4 regions of the Citricoccus alkalitolerans genome follow, and region 4 is predicted to be linked to each of the others. Evidence: riboswitches for the same ligand, from Rfam matches in the RefSeq annotation. Region 4 holds a riboswitch; each other region holds the start of a gene.
What was found. Region 4 has a riboswitch for S-adenosylmethionine ahead of ABD134_RS10105 (LLM class flavin-dependent oxidoreductase). Riboswitches for the same ligand answer to the same signal wherever they lie in the genome.
Positions count from the first base shown of each region.

Region 1: another riboswitch for S-adenosylmethionine. It lies ahead of ABD134_RS11030 (flavin reductase family protein); the one in region 4 lies ahead of ABD134_RS10105 (LLM class flavin-dependent oxidoreductase).
Region 2: another riboswitch for S-adenosylmethionine. It lies ahead of ABD134_RS01420 (O-acetylhomoserine aminocarboxypropyltransferase/cysteine synthase family protein); the one in region 4 lies ahead of ABD134_RS10105 (LLM class flavin-dependent oxidoreductase).
Region 3: another riboswitch for S-adenosylmethionine. It lies ahead of ABD134_RS06480 (acyl-CoA dehydrogenase family protein); the one in region 4 lies ahead of ABD134_RS10105 (LLM class flavin-dependent oxidoreductase).

Region 1 covers NZ_BAAALH010000002.1:1,129,949-1,134,897, reverse strand. The annotation lists gene ABD134_RS11040 (mechanosensitive ion channel family protein) at 1-454, opposite strand, end outside; gene hisD (histidinol dehydrogenase) at 558-1,865, shown strand; SAM riboswitch class IV at 1,996-2,115, shown strand; gene ABD134_RS11030 (flavin reductase family protein) at 2,189-2,746, shown strand; gene ABD134_RS11025 (RNA-binding S4 domain-containing protein) at 2,843-3,316, shown strand; gene ABD134_RS11020 (cold-shock protein) at 3,567-3,770, shown strand; gene ABD134_RS11015 (aldo/keto reductase family protein) at 3,898-4,902, shown strand.
Region 2 covers NZ_BAAALH010000001.1:324,672-329,620, forward strand. The annotation lists gene ABD134_RS01400 (CocE/NonD family hydrolase) at 1-144, shown strand, start outside; gene ABD134_RS01405 (hypothetical protein) at 158-976, opposite strand; gene ABD134_RS01410 (CPBP family intramembrane glutamic endopeptidase) at 1,067-1,978, shown strand; gene ABD134_RS01415 (VOC family protein) at 2,072-2,728, opposite strand; SAM riboswitch class IV at 2,932-3,046, shown strand; gene ABD134_RS01420 (O-acetylhomoserine aminocarboxypropyltransferase/cysteine synthase family protein) at 3,128-4,492, shown strand; gene metX (homoserine O-acetyltransferase MetX) at 4,509-4,949, shown strand, end outside.
Region 3 covers NZ_BAAALH010000002.1:123,070-128,018, forward strand. The annotation lists gene ABD134_RS06480 (acyl-CoA dehydrogenase family protein) at 1-1,049, opposite strand, end outside; SAM riboswitch class IV at 1,142-1,256, opposite strand; gene cynS (cyanase) at 1,421-1,858, opposite strand; gene ABD134_RS06490 (formate/nitrite transporter family protein) at 1,873-2,718, opposite strand; gene ABD134_RS06495 (queuosine precursor transporter) at 3,019-3,717, opposite strand; gene ABD134_RS06500 (ABC transporter substrate-binding protein) at 3,910-4,908, opposite strand.
Region 4 covers NZ_BAAALH010000002.1:920,031-924,979, forward strand. The annotation lists gene ABD134_RS10090 (acyl-CoA dehydrogenase family protein) at 1-1,408, shown strand, start outside; gene sigK (ECF RNA polymerase sigma factor SigK) at 1,589-2,185, shown strand; gene ABD134_RS10100 (anti-sigma factor) at 2,182-3,015, shown strand; SAM riboswitch class I at 3,143-3,234, shown strand; gene ABD134_RS10105 (LLM class flavin-dependent oxidoreductase) at 3,299-4,702, shown strand; gene ABD134_RS10110 (hypothetical protein) at 4,912-4,949, opposite strand, start outside.

The sequences.
Region 1 (4,949 bases), 210 kb from region 4:
TCCGCACCACGCGCAGCGCGAGCCAGGCGAGGGAGCCGATGATGCCGGCCATCAGCAGGAAGTTCGCGCCACTGAACCACGCATACGTGGAAGCGGTGAGTCCGAGCGCGATCCGTACGGCCAGCAGCACGGCGGCGACCGCCACCGGGACCCGGCATCGGGCAACCTGATTGCGCAGCTGCGGCTTGCGGCGCAGCAGGGCGCTGACCAGCAGCCAGGCAACCACCAGCACGGCCAGCGCGAACGCCACGGAGATCGCCACGGTGGAGAGCATCCCCCAGAACGGTCCGAGCGAGTCGACGGCCCCTTCGGCCCCCTCGCGCACGCTGTCCTGCACGTTCTCCGGGGATCCGCTCGGCTCGGCGCTCGGCTCGGAGTCCAGCCCCGCCCCGGAGGCGAGGATGGTGGCGGGCGGGGCGGTGAACAGATCGGTGAAGAAGGACGAACTCGGCATGGCCCCAGTCTGTCATCTGGTTCTCAGTCGTTGCTGAACGGGGGGAGAATGGACACTGGACCACCGGAACCAGCCGATCCCTCGGAATCACAGGAGCCATCCCATGCTTGCCACCACGGACCTGCGCGGCCGCACCTACGATCCCGCCACGGTGCTCCCCCGCGCCGAGATCGACGTGGCCGCCGCCGTGCCGACAGTGATGCCCATCCTGGACCGGGTGCGCACCGAGGGGTCCCGAGCCGTGCTGGATCTGGGCGAGCAGTTCGACGGGATCCGGCCGCCGTCGTTGGCGGTGCCGGCCGAGAAGCTCACCGAGGCGCTCGAGTCGCTGGACCCAGAGGTCCGCACCGCCCTCGAGGAGTCCATCGACCGCGCCCGCAAGGTGCATGCCGCCCAGGTCCCCGCGGGGTCCGAGGTGGAGCTCGGGGAGGGGGCCGTCGTCGAGAACCGCTGGGTCCCGGTGAACCGGGTGGGCCTCTACGTCCCGGGCGGCCGTGCCGTCTACCCCTCCTCCGTGGTGATGAATGTGGTCCCGGCCCAGGCCGCCGGCGTCGCCTCGCTCGCGGTCGCCTCCCCGCCGCAGAAGGACTTCGGAGGCCTGCCGCACCCAGTCATCCTCGCGGCCTGCGCCCTGCTCGGCGTGGACGAGGTCTACGCCGCGGGCGGCGCCCAGGCGGTGGCCATGTTCGCCTACGGGGTGGCGGACGACGACGGCACTCGCGTGTGTGCCCCCGTGGACATGGTCACGGGGCCGGGCAACATCTTCGTGGCCGCCGCCAAGCGCGCCCTGCTCGGCACCATCGGCATCGACGCGGAGGCCGGGCCGACCGAGATCGCCGTGCTGGCGGACGGCACCGCCGATGCCCGGTGGGTGGCCGCTGACCTCATCAGCCAGGCCGAGCACGACCCCATGGCGGGCTCGGTGCTCATCACCACGTCACCCGAGCTGGCCCGCGACGTGGCGGCCGAGATCGAGCGGCAGGTTCCGGGCAGCCTCCACGAGCAGCAGATCCGTCAGGCCCTGGGCGGCCCGCAATCCGGGATCCTGCTGGTGGGAACCCTGGGCGAGGCGCTGGCCGTGGCGGATGCCTATGCCGCCGAGCACCTCGAGGTCCACACCGTGAACCCCCTGCAGACGGCTCGCCGGGTGACCAACGCCGGCGCCGTGTTCGTGGGACCGCACTCGCCCGTGCCGTTGGGCGACTATTCCTCCGGGTCCAACCACGTGCTGCCCACCGGTGGTTCCGCCCGCTACTCCTCCGGCTTGAACACGGTGAGCTTCCTGCGCCTGCAGCAACTCATCCGCTACACGGAGACGGGGTTGAAGGAACTGGACACCAAGATCGCCGCCCTGTCCACGGCGGAGGGGCTGCCGGCCCACGGTGAGGCCGTCTCCCTGCGCTTCCGCTGACCTGCTTCTCCACGGCCGCCGCACCCCCGGGATGGGAGGCGGGTGCGGGCGAGCGGCGATGGTCACGGGGGTTCATAGTCCGAGAAACCCTTTGACCGTTCCGGACGTCCGTCGTTAGTCTGGAACCCAGAATCACGAGTTCCCGCTGTTACAGCCCTGGCTTGCGGGACGGCAACCCTCTTCACGCAGTAGTGGGGTGCTCCAGGTGAGGATTCGGCCTACCGGATGCCCCGGCAGGCAAGTACCGCGTTTCTGCTGGTGCCGATCGGGAGCCTCCCGTGGCGTGCCGCCGTGCAGATGCGCCTTCGGACGGAGGACCCACCATGACCGCCCTGGCTACCCACGAGCTGCAGCAGACCACCAACCTCGGCAGTGACCTCGATCGAGACCTGTCCGTTCAGACCCTTCGCTCGGCCTTCTCCCACTTCCCCTCCGGCGTGGCCGCGCTTGCCGGAGTCGCCAACGGCGTGAAGGAGGGCCTCGTGGCCTCGTCCTTCACCGTCGGGGTGTCCCTGGAGCCCGCCCTGGTCTCTTTCGCCGTCCAGAACACCTCCCGCACCTGGCCCCGGCTGAAGCGGGCCGAGCGGATCGGGATCTCCATCCTCGGCGAGGACCACACCGATGTCTGCCGTCAGTTGGCCTCCAAGGAGGGGGACCGTTTCGCCGGACTGGACATCCGGTCCACGGATGAGGGCGCGATCTTCCTGGACGGCGCCGCCCTGTGGCTGGACACCACCGTCTACTCCGAGCTGCCTGCCGGTGACCACACCATGGTCCTGCTGGAGGTGCACGGCGTGCACGATCACTCCGCAGAGCACGAGCCGATCGTGTTCCACCGCTCGGCTTTCCGCAACCTGCGCACCGCCGAGGGCAACCAGTAGCCCTGTTCCTCGTTTTGCGGGCAGAGAAGAGTACTGTTCTCTGCCCGCAAAGTGTTCCTCGGGGCCGGCACCCGGTCCGGAGGTAGGATTTCCGGCATGCCTTCCGCTACCCCGTCCGCGCGGCGTCCCGGCTCGGGCGCAGGCGCGGGCACGACGCCGGCCGGCCCGGTCCGCCTGGATGCCTGGCTCTGGGGCGTACGCATGTATAAGACCCGTTCGGCCGCCACCACCGCGTGCCGGGCCGGTCACGTCCGCCTCAACGGGCAGCCGGCCAAGGCTGCCCAACCGGTCAAGCCGGGCGACACCATCCGGTTGCGTCTGCCGGGCCGCGAGCGGATCCTGGAGGTCACCGGCCTGGTAGCCAAGCGGGTCGGAGCTCCCGAGGCAGTCCGGCACTACCTCGACCACTCCCCCGAGCCCGTGCCCCGGGAACTGCTGGCCGTGCCCCATCGAGACCGGGGCGCAGGCCGGCCCACCAAGCGAGACCGGCGCCAGCTGGACCGCCTCCGTGGCCGTGACGCCCCAGAACCCGGTATTGACCGTCTTGACCGCGGCCTCGATCTCGAATGACGTCCGGGACCGCGGCGACTGACTCAGGTGAACACCGGGAAAAGAATGCGCACCGAGGAAATTGAGGGCTTCAGTTCCGCGGCATCTCCCGTATTATGTGTCTCAGAAGTAGTAGTAGCAGTAAGTCCGTCACCACTGCGGACCGGTTGGCCCTCTGGCCGCTCGGGGCGTTGTAGGAAGCGGTTTCGCACACGCCGCTTCGCCCCCGTCGGAAGACCGATGGGTTTACAACCTCAGGAAAGGGCCCATCATGGCTACCGGTACCGTCAAGTGGTTCAACGCAGAGAAGGGCTACGGCTTCATCTCCCCGGACGATCAGTCCGCTGACATCTTCGTTCACTTCTCCGCCATCGAGGGCAATGGCTTCCGCGAACTGCAGGAAGACCAGAAGGTCGAGTTCGAGTCCCAGCAGGGCCCCAAGGGCATGCAGGCTGCGGCAGTCCGCCCGCTCTGATCGAGTACGCCTGAACCCTTCAGGCAGCAGAATGGTCACCATCCCCTCGGGGACGGTGGCCATTTTGCTATGACCAACGCGCCATGTCAGCGCACCACTTCACCGGAATCCGGTCTAGGGTACAACCATGAAATTTCGTTACCTGGGCCACAGCGGGCTCAAGATCTCAGAGATCATCTACGGCAACTGGCTCACCCACGGCTCCCAGGTCGAGAACGAGACGGCCCATGCCTGTGTGAAGGAGGCCCTGGCACAGGGCATCACCAGTTTTGACACGGCGGACACCTACGCGAACACCAAGGCCGAGAGCGTCCTGGGTGAGGCGCTGAAGAACGAACGCCGCGAGTCCCTTGAGGTGTTCACCAAGGTCTATTGGCCCACCGGCCCCAAGGGCCACAATGACACCGGCCTCTCCCGCAAACACATCATGGAGTCCATCAACGGATCCCTGCAGCGCCTGGACATGGACTACGTGGACCTCTACCAGGCCCACCGCTTCGACGTGGAGACCCCGCTGGAGGAGACCATGCAGGCATTCGCGGACATCGTCCGCGCCGGCAAGGCCCTCTACATCGGCGTCTCCGAATGGCCGGCGGACAAGATCCGCGAGGCCCACGCCATGGCCGCCCAGCTCGGATTCCAGCTCATCTCCAGCCAGCCCCAGTACTCCATGCTGTGGCGCGTCATCGAAGCCGAGGTCGTCCCGGCCTGCGAGGACCTCGGACTGTCCCAGATCGTCTGGTCCCCCATGGCCGGTGGCATCCTCACCGGAAAGTATCTGCCCGGCCAGCAGGCTCCGGAAGGATCCCGCGGTGCGGATGAGAAGGGCGGAGCGCGTTCGATGGCCAGCAAGATGACGGACGAGGTCCTCACCGCCGTCCAGAAGCTGCGCCCGATCGCGGACGGGCTCGGCGCCACCATGGGCCAGCTCGCCATCGCCTGGGTACTGTCCAACCCCAACGTCGCCGGCGCTCTGGTCGGAGCCTCCCGCCCCGAGCAGATCGTCGAGAACGTCAAAGCCCTGGACCTCACCCTGGACCAGGCGACCCTCGGAGCCATCGACGCGGCCATCGGCCATGTCGTCACGGATGACCCCTCACTCGTGTCCGTCCCGGAAGGCCGCCCCGCCTGACCTCGTAGTGGCATGACCCACGCAGACTGTGACACTTCCGTGATGTG
Region 2 (4,949 bases), on a different contig from region 4:
ACCACCAGCACGGTGCTGACCTCCACACCCACCGAGTTCATCATCGACGCCGAACTCGATGCCTATGAACTGGACCCCCAGCGCGGCGACCCCCGCGTCTACTCGCAGAGCTGGCACCGCCGCATCCCGCGGGACCTCGTGTAGTCGGCGTGCCGGCCTACCCCGGGCTGATGCCGATCCGCCGACTGCGCGGGCTGGTTGCCGGCGCGTGCTCGGCCTGCCACCGGCACAGAGCCTCGGTGGCTCGCTCAACGCGGGGAAGCACCTTGCGCAACAACTTGGGCCAGTTCGCCGGCGGGGTGTCGCTCGTCGAGCCCTCACGCAGGGAGGCATCGTAGATCGTCTCCAAGGCCATCCATCCCAGCCACACCCGTCCCCGCAGCGCCTCATCGGCGTCCCGGGCGATCGCCTCCAGCTTGTCCTCGCCGTGCCACAGCGCCAGGTAGGCAGGGTTCAGGGCCGGATCCCACACGGCGGCCAGGTCCCAGTCCAGGATCCCGGTCAGGGCCCAGCGATCACCGCCGTCTCCGTCGGTTCCGTCACCTTCGCGGTTTCCGACGGGTGCACGCTGCCACCGCACCTCGCCGGTGTGTGATGGATGCGCCTCGCCCGGGAGATACTCCTGCACCACGGCGGCCATCCCAGCCGGCAGCCCGTCTGCTTCTCCGACCACCTCGGTCAGCGGCACGGGCACGGCGAAGGGGAGCGCCGCCGTCGTGCCGAGGATCTTCAGGGTGGCCATATGGTCGCTGAGGTGCGCCGCGGCCTCGGGGGTGCGGGGGATCCGCACGGCGCCCACACCGGGCAGCACGAGCACTCGGTGGAACTGACCGCCCTCGTCGACAACGCCGGCAGGCCAGTCCGCCTCGGCGAGCCGGCGAGCGAGTCCGTCATCAGTGGCGAGGGCGGAGGCCAAGGGCCTGGCGGTCGCGGTGCAGGCGGCGGCGACGTCGTCGGGAGTCGGTGCGGAGGCCATGAATCCACGGTAGCGCGGCGGCCGGCTCAGACCTGGGTAGGACGAGAGGATCAGAAGGCCAGGGGAGCCGGGCACTCCTACACTGGGGCCGTGACCTCCCCCGCTTCGTCGTCTCCGAACGTCCCGAATCCGTCGACCCGGCCGGCGTCGGCAGAGGGGTTCGACTCCCTGGCGGTGCCCTCCGCCCGGATGGTCCGCTGGGAGATCGCCATAGTGCTGGCCCTGTCCCTCGGGAAGTCGGCGGTCTACGCGATCGTCAAACTCATCGACAAATGGACGCAGGCGCCTCTGTCCGGGCAGACCACCACGCTGAACCCGGCGCTGGACGATCGGCAGTACTTCGACCTGACGTACCAGCTGCTGGATATCGGTTTCGCACTGGTCCCGGTGCTGCTGGTACTGCACCTGGTATGGATCCGGGGACGCAACCCGCTCCGCACCTTCGGCCTGGACTTCCGCCGCCCGGGCCGGGATGTGGGCCTCGGCGTCGGGCTGTTCCTGGCGATCGGCCTCGGAACTTTGGCGGTCTACGCGGCCGGACGGGCCACCGGCGTCACCACGGCCATCGTCGGCAGCGCGCTGAACGAGTACTGGTGGAGCACCCCGGTGCTGCTGTTCTCCGCCCTGCGGCACGGGTTGCTGGAGGAGGTCATCGTCGTGGCGTGGCTCTTCGACCGCCTCGGCTACGTGCAGCAGCTGCGAGCGGGGCTTGATCCGAGCCGGCCCGGCAGTGAGGGCGGGCTACGAGTGTGGGGGAGCGGCGCCGTCGTGCCCTTGCATCCCGTCACCGTGCTGGTGGCCTGCGCCGTCCTACGAGGGGCCTATCACCTCTACCAGGGGGTGGGCCCGGGAATCGGCAATCTGCTCATGGGGCTGGTGTTCGGCGCGGTCTACCTGAGGTACCGGCGGGTGATGCCGCTGGTGATCGCGCACTTCCTCCTGGATGCCGCGGGATTCATGGCCTACCCGTTGCTGGCGGCGGCGGGCCTGTTCGGCACCTGAGGCTCGGCTCCGGCACCTGATCCCGACTCTCAGTCGACTTGGGGTGGGTGTTCGACGAAGACTCCCACCCCAACTCAACTGAACGTGACAGAACTACAGGGTGATGGTGCCCTTGGGGGTCTCGAAGGTGACCTCGAGGATTCCGGGGGTGCCGGAGGGTGATTCGAAGACCACGTTGAGGTCCTCGACCTTCTCCTCCGGATCGTCCAGGCCCAACCAGCCGCGGACCCGATCGCGGGAGCCGGCGATCGTGATGGAGGACAGCTCAGCCTGAGGTGTGTGGGCCTGCGAGGGGTGCAGTTCCTCGGTGCCCTCATCCCAGCGCAGGAGGTATGGGACCTGTGGGTCGGCGATGAGGCCCTTGATGCCGATCTGGCGCCACGTGAGTTCGCGGCCGTCCGGGAACTTCCGGTTGCCGGGCACGGACTGGCGCTCCAGGCGCTCCTCGAACGGCGCGAGGTCGTCCACGGTGACACACCAGCCCATCCAGCCGCCGCCCATCTCGGAGCGGGCGCGGACGGCCTGGCCGAACGGGGCCTTCTCGGAGGAGGGGTGGTCCAGGACCTCGACCACCTCGAGGTACTGGCGGTTGCGTAGCGGGAAGATCGCGTTGCGCGTGCCGAAGCGGGGATGGACACCGCCCTTGACGCGCTCGATGCCGAGCGTTTCGGCGAGGCGATCCACCGTGGCGGCGAGTCCTTCTTCGGGTCCAACGGCGTACGAGACGTGATCCAGGCGCATCATGCCCATATCGTCGCACTTTCTTCAGTCACGGACCGGTTAGGTTAACCTCACTTGAAATGTGGCCGAAGTCACAGGTCTGACTGCCGCCTGGTGCCGGGTGCCGGCGTCCGTCAAGGTGGTGGCCACCCGGGCCCCGCTGTGAGGCGCAATGCGACGTTCCAGGGTGGTCGGGGATGAAACCCCGGAGCCGATCTGGCAGACTTGAGGAAGGTCATGAGTGCCAGCATCAAGCCCCGGCTTGCTGGCCGGCAACCCTCCAGCTCGCGGTGGGGTGCCCCGGGTGAGGACCAGGCAGGTGCCAACCGGCACCGGCAAGCGCGGGCCACCACGCCGCGTCGGGTTGCTGGACGATGTCCGTGCCCGCCGGCACCACGCAGGTGGCCCTGAACTGACAGGAGCCGTCACATGACTGACACCCCCAACAGCACCCCGAACACCGAAGCCGCCGCCGATCCGGCCCAGTGGGGCTTCGAGACCCGCCAGGTCCATGCCGGGATCCCGGAGGAGAACCCCTACGGCGCCACCGTGTTGCCGATCATCCAGTCGAACTCGTTCGACTTCCCCTCTGCCGAGGTCGCCGCGGACCGCTTCGCACTGAAGGACCTCGGCCCGATCTATTCCCGCATCGGCAACCCCACCCAGGAGGCCGTGGAGGGCAAGATCGCCGCCCTGGAGGGCGGAGTCGGGGCCCTGCTGCTGGCCTCGGGTCAGGCCGCCACCACCTTCTCCATCCTCAACCTCGCGGGTGCGGGGGACCACGTCGTCGTATCGGCCTCGCTGTACGGCGGCACGCAGAACCTGTTCAAGCACACGTTGGCCAAGATCGGCATCAGCACCACCTTCGTGCAGGACCCGGACAGCCCGGCTGCGTGGAAGAACGCCATCCAGGACAACACCAAGGCCCTGTTCGGCGAGACCCTCGGCAACCCCCGCGGGGACGTGCTGGACATCCGCGCCGTCGCCGACGTGGCCCACGAGGCAGGGGTGCCGCTGATCGTGGACAACACCCTGGCCACCCCGTACCTGCTGCGCCCGATCGAGCACGGGGCGGACATCGTGGTCCACTCCGCCACCAAGTACCTCGGCGGCCATGCCGCGGCCATGGGCGGTGTGATCGTGGACGGCGGCACCTTCGACTTCGCCGCCCAGCCGGAGCGCTTCCCCGGCTTCAACACCCCGGATGAGAGCTACAACGGGATCGTCTTCGCCCGTGACCTCGGGGTGGACGGCATCCTCGGCGCCAATCTGGCCTTCGTGCTCAAGGCGCGGGTCCAGTTGCTGCGCGACTACGGCAGCGCGATCAGCCCCTTCAGCGCCTTCCTCCTCAACCTGGGGCTCGAGACGTTGTCCCTACGTATGGAGCGTCACGTGGCGAACGCCCGCCAGGTGGCCGAGTACCTGGATGGGCACGCCCTCGCCGAGACCGTCATCTACCCGGGTCTGGCCTCGAGCCCGTGGCACGAGCGCGCCAAGCACTATCTGCCGCAGGGCCCGGCGGGCTTCGTCTCCTTTGAGATCGCCGGCGGTCGCGAGGCCGGGGCCCGGTTCGTGGACGCACTGCGCCTGCACCACCACGTGGCCAACATCGGTGACGTCCGCTCACTCGTCATCCACCCGGCGTCCACCACGCACTCCCAACTCACCGAGGAGGAGCAGCGTGCCGCCGGCGTGACCCCCGGCCTGGTCCGCCTGTCTGTGGGCGTGGAGAGCATCGAGGACATCTTGGCCGATCTTGACAACGGCTTTGCCGCGGCCGACGTGAGCGCCTAGGTCCGGAGATATTCGCATGACCACCACCACCCCCCAGCCGACCGCCACGGACCTGCCCGAGGGTGGCCCGCACACCCAGCGCATCGGCGCCCTGGACTTCGAGACCGGTGGGCACCTGCCGGAGGCGGAGATCGCCTACGAGACCTGGGGCAGGCTCAACGCCGAGAAGTCGAACGCCGTGCTGGTGCTGCATGCCCTGACCGGGTCCACGCACGTGGCCGCCTCCTCCGGTGATCCGGAGGAGGGCTGGTGGGAGGGCGTCGTCGGCCCCGGTTGCGCCATCGACACCAACACCTGGTTCGTGATCGCCCCGAACATCCTCGGCGGTTGTTACGGGAGTACCGGACCGTCCTCGCTGGACCCGGAGGGCGCCCCCTGGGGCTCCCGCTTCCCGTTCACCACCATCCGCGATTCCGTCCATGCCGAGGCGCGGCTGGCCGACGCGCTGGGCATCGAG
Region 3 (4,949 bases), 800 kb from region 4:
CTGTGCCCCCGGACCTGGAGGTAAGACTCCTCCACCACGGCCGCGGTGCCGCGCACGATGTGCCGGGCCGAGCTCACCTTGGAGGAGACGGCACCGATGACCTGGTGCACCAGCGGGTCCTCCGCCGGCGTCTCCGCCGTGGCGTGGTCATAGGTACGACGCCGGCCCCGGACGAACGTGGTGATCTCGGCCAGCGCGGTGGCCCCGATCCCGGCCTGCGTGGCCGCCAGCACGATCCACAGGACGGTGTAGGCCAGCACGCCCGTGGGGACGTTGAACTCCTGGGTCCGCTGGGCCCGCACGGGGACGTGGTCCAGGGTGGTGGTGCCGGAGGCGGTGAGCCGCTGGCCGAAGCCGTTCCAGTCGTCGATGCGCTGCACCCCGGGATCGCGGGCGTCGATGATCGCGAAGACCGGGCCGTCCTCCTCGAGCCCTGGCGGGACCGCGGAGACCAGCAGGTAGTCGGCGAAGATCGCCCCGGTGGAGTAGAACTTGTCACCCGTCAGGCGGGCCACCTCCGTGGTGCCGGTGGCGGCGGCCGCCTGCACGGTGTCCGAGTCCGCATCGATCCAGTGCACGGGGCGCCGGCCCGCAGACGGGGGCAACTCCACCAGGGCATTGCCGAAGATCTTCCCCGAGGCGACCTCGGCCAACCACCACTCGGAGACCGCGCCCTGGGACTCGTTCTCGTGCTGCTCGGTGAACATGAAATGCCCGTGCAGCGCCTGGGGCAGGTTGGAATCGGCGGCGGCGAGATCCACCAGCAGGTCGGCCAGTTGCGGCAGGCTCGCGCCGATGCCCCCGTGGTCGCGGCCGAGCCGCACTCGGGTGAACCCCGCGCCGCGGAGGTGCTCTATGGCCGCGAACGCCAACTCGTGGTCCTGCTCTCGCTGTGCCGAGCCCGCAGCGATGGCCGCGAAGACGGGGGCGAAGTGCTCGGTGAGCTGGGCGTCCGTCGGTCCGGAGGGGCCGATGTCCGCCCGCAGCTCCTCGAAGGTGGGCAGTCCGGTCGGCACGGTGCGGTGTTCGAGGTGGGTGGTGTCCGTCATGGGTGTCCCCGTCGTCCATGGCACACCGGAATGGCGTTGGCCCGGAACACGGCGTCGACATAGCCTGGCGGCCGGGACACGTCTTCACGGTGGTGCCGTACTTGCCCCGCGGTGGTCCCCGGAGGCCGAATCATCACCTGGAGCACCCCACTACGGAGAGAGGGTTGCCGTCCGGCCAGCCAGGGCTTAGCACCGGATCTCGTGATTCTGATGTCGACCCTAGGCAGTCAGCACGTGGCCGCCAAGCCTCGGGTCATGTTCAGCGGCCTGGCGTCATCTGGGCCCGTTTCCGTGCCGATGTGCCGCCCCGACCGTCCTGGGCCGCCCCAGATGACGGTCTGTGACGGCCGGTGACGGAAGGGGCGGCCCGGTCACCAGCGGTAGTCCAGGAACTTGCCATCCAAGGTGATGACCACGCGGTCGCCGTCCACATCGGCACGGCGGGCAACGTCTGCCTTGAAGTTGATGGCGCTCATGATGCCGTCCCCGAACTCCTCGTGGATCAGGGCCTTCAGCGCCGGCCCGTAGACCGACATGGCCTCCATCAGTCGATAGATCGTGGGGTCGTTCATCACGGCCGGGTCGCTGCCCCGGTTCGGCTGTTGCTGCAGGCTCTCAGCCACGTCGTCGCCCAGACCGAGCATCTCGACCACGACGCCGGCCTGGGCCGCGGTCATCGGGTGCTGTCCCAGCAGCGCGGCCGTGGTCCACACCGGTGCGGCTCCGATGGCGGCCGCGAGGCCGGCCCAGGTGAGACCGGCACGGATGCGTGCGGCATTGACGAGGTCGGCAGCGTGCGCCTTATGCATGATGGGGTCCATGGTCAGCGGCTCACGGCGTGGTCGGGCAGGGCCGGCAGCTTCGGCTGACGCTTGGCCGCCGTACGGTAGTGGGTGGCGTAGAGCGTCAGGCCCACGAAGGAGAGGCCACCCACGAGGTTGCCGAGCACGGTCGGGATCTCGTTCCAGACGAGGTAGTCCATGATGGAGAACTCACCGCCCAGCATGAGGCCCGCCGGGAAGAGGAACATGTTGACGATGGAGTGCTCGAATCCCATGTAGAAGAAGAGCATGACCGGCATCCACATGATCAGGGCCTTGCCCACGACGTCCTTGGCCAGGAAGGCCGCGACCACACCGGTCGAGACCATCCAGTTGCAGAGCACGCCGCGGATGAAGAGCGTCAGCATGCCACCCGCGCCGTATTCGGCATAGCCGACGGTTCTCCCCTCGCCGATGGAGCCGATCTGCTGGGCCACCTCGTTCGGCGGGGTGTGGAAGCCGTAGGTCATGGTTACCACCATCATGACGGCCACCAGGAAGGCTCCGGCGAAGTTGCCGACGAAGACCAGGCCCCAGTTCCGCAACAGGCCTCCGATGGTCACGCCGGGCCTCTTGTCGATCCAGGCCAGCGGGACGAGGGTGAAGACACCCGTGAGCAGGTCGAAGCCGAGCAGGTAGATGAGGATGAAGCCGACCGGGAACAGCAACGCACCCACGAGGGCGTTGCCGGTCTGCACGGTGACGGTGATGGCGAATGCGGCGGCGAGGGCCAGGATGGCGCCGGCCATGAACGAGCGGATCAGGGTGTCTCGAGTGGACATGAAGACCTTGGACTCACCGGCGTCGACCATGTGTTTCACGAAGTCTGACGGGCTGACATAGGACATGGGACATCACTCCAAGGGCGAGGGGGCGGGCATACCCCCAACCTAGGAAGCGTGCGTTTCTGCGGTGTTTCCGCCCGCGCACCTGCCCACGAAATCTCCCTCACTGTCCCGGCGCGATGCAGTGAGATACCCTCCGGTCAATCCCGTCAGGGCAGCTCCCTGACCAGCTTCGATGCCGCGGGGAGGGCCAGCGCCAAGTCGCGGACGCGCTGGAAGTGGAGGTCGCCGTCGTCGTACGTCTGCGGGTGGGCCATCGGCCCGGTTACCCCGGTGACCGAGGCCGCGTGAAGTCTCGGCTCCCTACGCCTCGGGAACCGCGGCGTAGGCCGGCTCGGCCTTCTTGACCCGGCCGATGACCCACATGGTCACCGGGGACAGGACGATCTCGACGACGGACTTGAACACGAAGCCCACCAGGACGTAGTTGAGGAACGTCGGCACGTCCGTGATGCCGATGACCCCGGCAGCGATGGAGCAGAACACGAGGGTGTCCAGGAACTCACCCACCAGAGTGGAGGCGGCCAGCCGGCCGAAGAGCAGGCGTTCGCCGGAGCGGCGCTTGAGGCGGACCATGAGCCAGGAGTTGGCCAGTTGACCGACGAGGAATCCGAGCAGGGAGGCGAGCACGATCAGGGGCACGGGTGCCAGGGTCCGGACAAGGGCCTCCTGGCCGTCGTACCACTCGGCACCGGGCAGGGCGATGATGACCCAGAAGCAAAGCGCGGCGAAGACCGAGAGGGCGAAGGTGGTGACGATGGCGCGCCGGGAGGCCTTGAAGCCGTAGACCTCGGCGACCACGTCCCCGATGATGTAGGCCAACGGGAAGAGGAAGAACCCGCCGTCCGTGACGATGGCGCCGAAGGTCACGCCCTTGGAGGCACCGAGGTTGGACAGGATCAGCACGACGGCCATGACCGCCGTGAAGAGGGCATAGAGGCCGGTGCCGGTGGGGGCGAAACGGGCAGGTGCGTGCTGAGGGGCAGGTGCGGAAGAGTTCACGTGGGGTCCTTGGGCGGTGGTTCGCCGAGACCTCCAGCGCCAGGGCGCGGTGGCGGTCGGCTGTATTAACACTCACGGTGATCCGGACGCGGCGGCTGACGGTCTCAACGACCCCGCACGCACCCGCTGCCCCGGGTGGCGTTCGAACGACTCCTTATTCTTCCATATCCGTGCTGCCGGGAGTGCTCTGGCCTACTTGACGATCATGGAGTCCAGGTCCGGCTCCTGGTCGATGAACCCGTATTTCACGGCCAGCTCGCCGATGGCCTGCATCTGGTCCTCGCGGACCTCTCCTCCGAGCTCGTCCAGTGTGAGGGCCATGGCCACGTCCTCGGGAAGGTTCATGAACTCCGGCAGGAGCTTCTTGGCTTCGTCGTTGTTCTCGTCCGTGGCGGCGAGCGCCTCGGTGATGGCCGCCTGGAACTGTTCCACGGTCTCCGGGTTCTCCTCGGCGAAGGTCCCCGAGGTGAACGTGACCATGGTCGGCATGCCCTCGATCGAGTCACGGAACGAGTACCCCAGGAGCTCGTTGTCCGGATCCTCGAGCGCGGTGGTCAGGAACGGCTCCGGGATCCAGATGGCGTCTGTGTTCCCCTGCTCGAGCTGAGCCGGCATGTCCTGGAACGGCATCTCCGCGAACTTCACGTCCGCCGGATCGGAGCCGCCCCGTTCGGCCAGGTCCATCAGCGTCAGGTCCCCGAGGGTCCGTAGGGCGTTGATGGAGGTGGTCTTGCCGGCCAGGTCGCCGTAGTCCTCGATTTCCGAGTCCCCCCGCGTCACGACTCCCGAGGTGTCCTCGCCTTCGTCCGCAGAGTTGCAGTATCCGGCCACGATCTTCATGTCCAGGCCCTGGTCCACGGCCGTGAGGACAGACAGCGGGTTGCCGACCCCGAAGTCCATCTGCCCGTTGGACACGGCGGGCAGCATGGCGGCGCCGGCATTGGCGAGGGCGATCTCAACGTCGAGTCCGTGCTTTTCGAAGATGCCCTCCTGGATGCCGTAGTCGACGGCGACCGAGGCGGCCAACGGGACGAGGCCGACCGTGACCTGGGTGAGTCCGCCGGCCGCCGCGTCAGATTCACTGGAGGTGGGAGCGCCACCCGTTCCGGATGGGGAACCCGAGGAACAGGCGGTCAGGGCAAGCCCGGCCACGGCAACGGTGGACAGCAAGCTCCGGCGGGATGACTTCATGACTACTCCTGGATCGAATGTGGGGCGGGTCACAATGGAGC
Region 4 (4,949 bases):
GTCGTCCCGCTACACCGCACTGTCCGACCGTTTCGCCCCCGCCTTCGCGGAAGTGGCGCAGGGGGAGGTGCCCCGGGAGGCCGGCCGCCACCTGCCCTTCGCGGCCTTCGAACAGCTCCGGGAGCAAGGCTTGGGCGCCCTCAGCGTCCCGGAGACTGCCGGCGGAGCGGGGGCGAGCCAGGAGGACGCCTTCCGGCTGCTGATGGACCTCGCCGCGGTGGACGCCAATACCGCCCACCTGCTGCGCAGCCACCTCAGCTTCGTCCAGCATGTGCTGGTCCAGCCCGACCGCACCGTCCGTGATCGCTGGCTGCGGCGTGTGGTCGAGGGGGAGGTGGCCGGCAGCGCCCTGTCCGAGGGACGCGACGCACCGCTCGGCGGGCTCGGAACCACCGTGACCCAGGACGAGGCGGGGCAGTTGCTGATCAGCGGCAACAAGTTCTACACCACCGGCAGCATCTTCTCCACGTGGGCCCTGGCCACCGTCCGGCTGGACCCCAGCGTCTCCCGTGCCCTCCGACGCAAGGTCCTGTCCCGCGGCACCGGATCTCGGCGCGCCGCATCCCAGGGTCCAACATCCCTGGGCACGACGCCGGCCGCGGCCTTGGGCGGTCGGGGCGGCTCCCAGCGGGCCGACGTCGCGCTGGCCGTGGTGCGGGTGCGGCAACCGAGGATCACCGTGAAGGACGACTGGGACGGCTTCGGACAGCGTCTCACCGGGACGGGGACCATGGTGTTCCGCGGTGCCGGTGTGGAGGAGCTGCTGACGCTGCCGTCCGCCGACGGTCCGGTCCCGCTGCACCACGAGTCCACCCTGATGGCGTTGCTGGCGGGCATCGGACGGGCCGCGCTGCGTGACGGCGTGGAACAGACCCGGCGGCGGAGACGCTCGCCGAACACCGGGGGCGGGCTGACCCCGCGTGAGGACGACCAGCTGCTGGGAATCATCGGCGAGCTCTCCGCCCAGCAGGCGACCGCTGAGGAGCTCGTGCGCGCCGCCGGACGGGACCTGGATGCGGCACTGGAGCTCGCCGCCGGGCCGGAGCAGCCGGTCGGGGAATCGGGGAGTGCGCCGGGCGGGCGGGTGGCCGGCGTCGGGATGGACGACGGCGGAACCGCGGCCGAGGCGATGCACCGCGCCGCCCTGACGGCGCACCGGGCACACGTGATGGTGCCGAAGCTGGTGCTGGACACGTGCACGCGGATCTTCGACACGCTCGGGGCCTCCGCCACCAGTACGGACCTGCAGCTGGACCGGCACTGGCGTAATGCCCGAACCATCGCCAGTCACGATCCGGCTGTGTTCATGGCTCGGATGGTGGGCGATTGGGAGGTCAACGGCACCCAGACGGTGCCCTATCTCCAGACCGGCGTCGCCGAAGAGGTCTTTAGCCCGACCCATCCGTAGGAGCGTCGGCTCCGAACACCAGACAGCACCCTGCAGTAGAGCAGGCCACCCGACCGACGCCCCACCGGACCCCTCCGGACCGACACCCCAGGAGCCCCGCGGATGAGAACACCACCCATGTTGAACGACGCCCCTGACAGGTAGGCCAATCCTGGCCCCGCGCCCGGATAGGGTGGAGCCATGACGAGCACCGCAGGCACCGGCCCCGGCCGCAGTGCTGCGCGCGAGCGGGACGCCCACCTGGTGGGCTTGCTCCAACGCAGTGCCACCGGAGACCAGGAGGCCTTCGCCGCCTTCTACGATGCCGTGGCTCCCTCAGCCTATGGGCTGGCACAGAAGATCGTGCGTGACGCCGACCTCGCGGCCGACGTGACACAGGAGGCCCTCGTGGATGTGTGGCGCTCTGCAGAGCGCTTCGACCCGGCCCGCGGATCAGTGGTCGGCTGGGTCTGCTCGATCACGCACCGTCGGGCCGTCGACCTCATCCGGTCCACCCAGTCCGGTCGGGACCGGGAGGAACGGGCCGGGGTGGCCGGGTTCGAACGGGACCGGGACGACGTTGCGGAGGCCGTGGAATCAGCGGAGGACCGGGACCGCGTGACGGAATGCCTCGGCACGCTGACTGGTCTGGAGTACGAGGCCGTGACGCAGGCCTACTACGGCGGACTGACCTACCGGCAGGTCGCTGAACGACTCGGGGCCAAACTGGCCACCGTGAAATCCCGGATGCGCAGTGCGCTCCAACGACTACAGGACTGTTTGGGGGTGGGAGCATGACGAACGGAAACGAGAACAAGAACGGGAACGTGATCGACGCCGAGTTGCTCGCCGCCTGGGCCCTGGATGCCGTGGACGAGGGCGAGCGCCGCGCCATCGAGCAGCGGCTCCGCTCAGACCCCGAGCTCCGCGCCCGGGCCGATGCCCTCAACAGCACCGTCGCCCGCCTGGCGGTGAGCACACCGGCTGAGCCTCCCGCCGATCTGCGGGACCGTGTCCTCTCGGCCGTGGCAGGGCCCGAGCAGGGCGCCCGGTCCGCTGCGGACGGCGACGCCTCGCCCCTGGCGGCCCACGGAGCAGCCGGCTCCAGTGCTGGCGCCGAGCGAGCCGGCATCTCTGATCTGGACAGTCACCGTGCCCGACGCCGGCCGGCCGCGCGCCGCTGGTGGGTGGGGGCGGTCTCGGCCGCCGCGGCTGCCGCCGTCGCCGTGGCCGTGGTGGTGAGCCAGCCGTGGGCTCCCACGGGTGGAGTGACCGAGGGCGATCAGCTCACGGCGATCGAGCAGATCCTGCAGGTGGACGGGGCCGAGCGGCTGGAATCCCCGGTGACCGGCGGAGGCGAGATCGAAGTGGCCCGGGCCCCGTCCGGTGAGACCGTGCTGGCCGCGCGGGGACTGCCGGAACCGGCGGAGGGCCGCGACTATCAGATGTGGACGATCCAGGGTGAGACGGCTCCCCAGCCGGCTGGCCTGTTGGAGGTCCAGGACGGCCTCGCCCTCGTGCGGATGCAGGACGTGCCGGCGGATGCCGCGCTCGCCGTCACGGTGGAACCGGCCGGAGGGTCCGAGGCACCGACCACGGATCCGATCGTGGTCCTCGCCTCGAGCTGACAGAAGGCCGCCATCCCGGTGTGAGGGCAGAGATGGGTACTCATCTCTGCCTCACAGCGGAAGGGCTGGGTGACTCCGCGTGAACCTCGGTTGGGGTCGCGCCCGGAGGTGTGGTGCAATCGATGGGTACCCATCCAGAGCGGCCGAGAGATCTGGCTCGATGACGCCGCAGCAACCACCGGGCAACCGGACAGGTGCTACCGCCAGGACCGATGGAAGGAGCATCACCGTGTCTGTCCCCAGCAACGAGAACGTCCATGGAACGAGCCATCTCCCCGAGGGCGTGCCCACCACCGCCGCCGGCAAGCGTGAGATCCTCTTCAACGCCTTCGACATGAACTGTGTGGCCCACCAGTCACCCGGCCTGTGGCGCCACCCCGAAGACCGCGCCCGCGACTACAACACCCTGGGCTACTGGACGGGATTGGCCCAGACCCTGGAACAGGGCCTGTTCGATGGCCTCTTCATCGCCGACGTGCTCGGGCCCTATGACGTCTACAACTCCTCCGACGAGGCCACCCTCAAGGCCGGCACGCAGGTGCCGGTCAACGACCCGATGCTCGTGGTCCCGCCGATGGCCGCTGTCACCAAGAATCTGACCTTCGGGGTCACCGCCGGCACCGCCTACGAGCACCCCTACCCGTTCGCCCGCCGCCTGGCCACCCTAGACCACCTGACCGAGGGCCGCGTGGGCTGGAACGTGGTGACCGGCTACCTGCCCTCCGCCGCCATCAACATGGGCCAGGAAGACCAGATGGAGCACGACGAGCGGTACAACCACGCGGACGAATACCTCGACGTGGTCTACAAGCTCCTCGAAGGCTCCTGGGAGGACGACGCGGTCGTCAACGACAAGGAGTCCGGGGTCTTCATCGACCCGTCCAAGGTCCACCGGATCGAGCACGAGGGCACCTACTTCAAGACCCCCGGCATCGCCTTCACCGAGCCCAGCCCGCAGCGCACCCCGGTGATCTACCAGGCCGGCGCCTCCACGCGCGGTCGAGCCTTCGCCGGAAAGCACGCCGAGGCCGTGTTCATCAACTCACCCACCGACGAGATGATCAAGGGCACTGCCGCCAAGATCCGCCAGGGGGCGGTCGAGGCCGGCCGCGATCCCTACGACATCCGCATCATGTCCATGCAGACCATCGTCACGGGCGCCACCGACGAGGAGGCGCGCGCCAAGTACGAGGAACTGACGCAGTACATCGACGTGGAGGGCGGACTGGTCCTGATGTCCGGCTGGATGGGTATCAACCTGGCCGAGTTCGAGCTCGACGAGCCGATCGGGGACGTCAAGTCCAACGCCATTCAGTCCACCGTGGAGACCTTCCAGAAGGCCTCGGGTGACGCCGGGTCCGTGTGGACCGTGCGCAGACTGGCCGAATGGGTCGGCGTGGGCGGCTTCGGCCCCGTCATCGTCGGCTCCGGTGCGACCGTGGCCCGGGAACTGGCGCGCATCCAGGACGAGACCGATGTGGACGGTTTCAACCTCGCCTACCACATCACCCCCGGCACCTTCGAGGATGTCGTCGAGTACGTGGTCCCCGAACTGCAGCAACTCGGCCGCTACAAGACCGAGTACGCCGAGGGCACCATGCGCCACAAGCTCTTCGGGCGCGGAGACCACCTGCCGCAGAACCACTACGGCTCGTCCTTCGCCCTGCGGAACCGCGCCGCTGTCTGAGAGGTGCGGGGGCCGGCGTCGGGCCGACGGTCAGCCCCGCCCCGGCCCGTTGAGCCTGGAGGGATTCACGCCCTGGGTGTCCCCTGGAGTGAATCCCTCCAGACTCAACCGTGAGGGCACGTGAGACCGTGGCGGCAACCGGGTATGCAGGAACCCCGGCCCCCTGAAGCGGGGGCCGGGGTTCCGGTGCGTGGTGGGACGGTGCCGGATCAGTAGCGGTCCGGTCCGCCGCCCTCGGTCTCGAGGG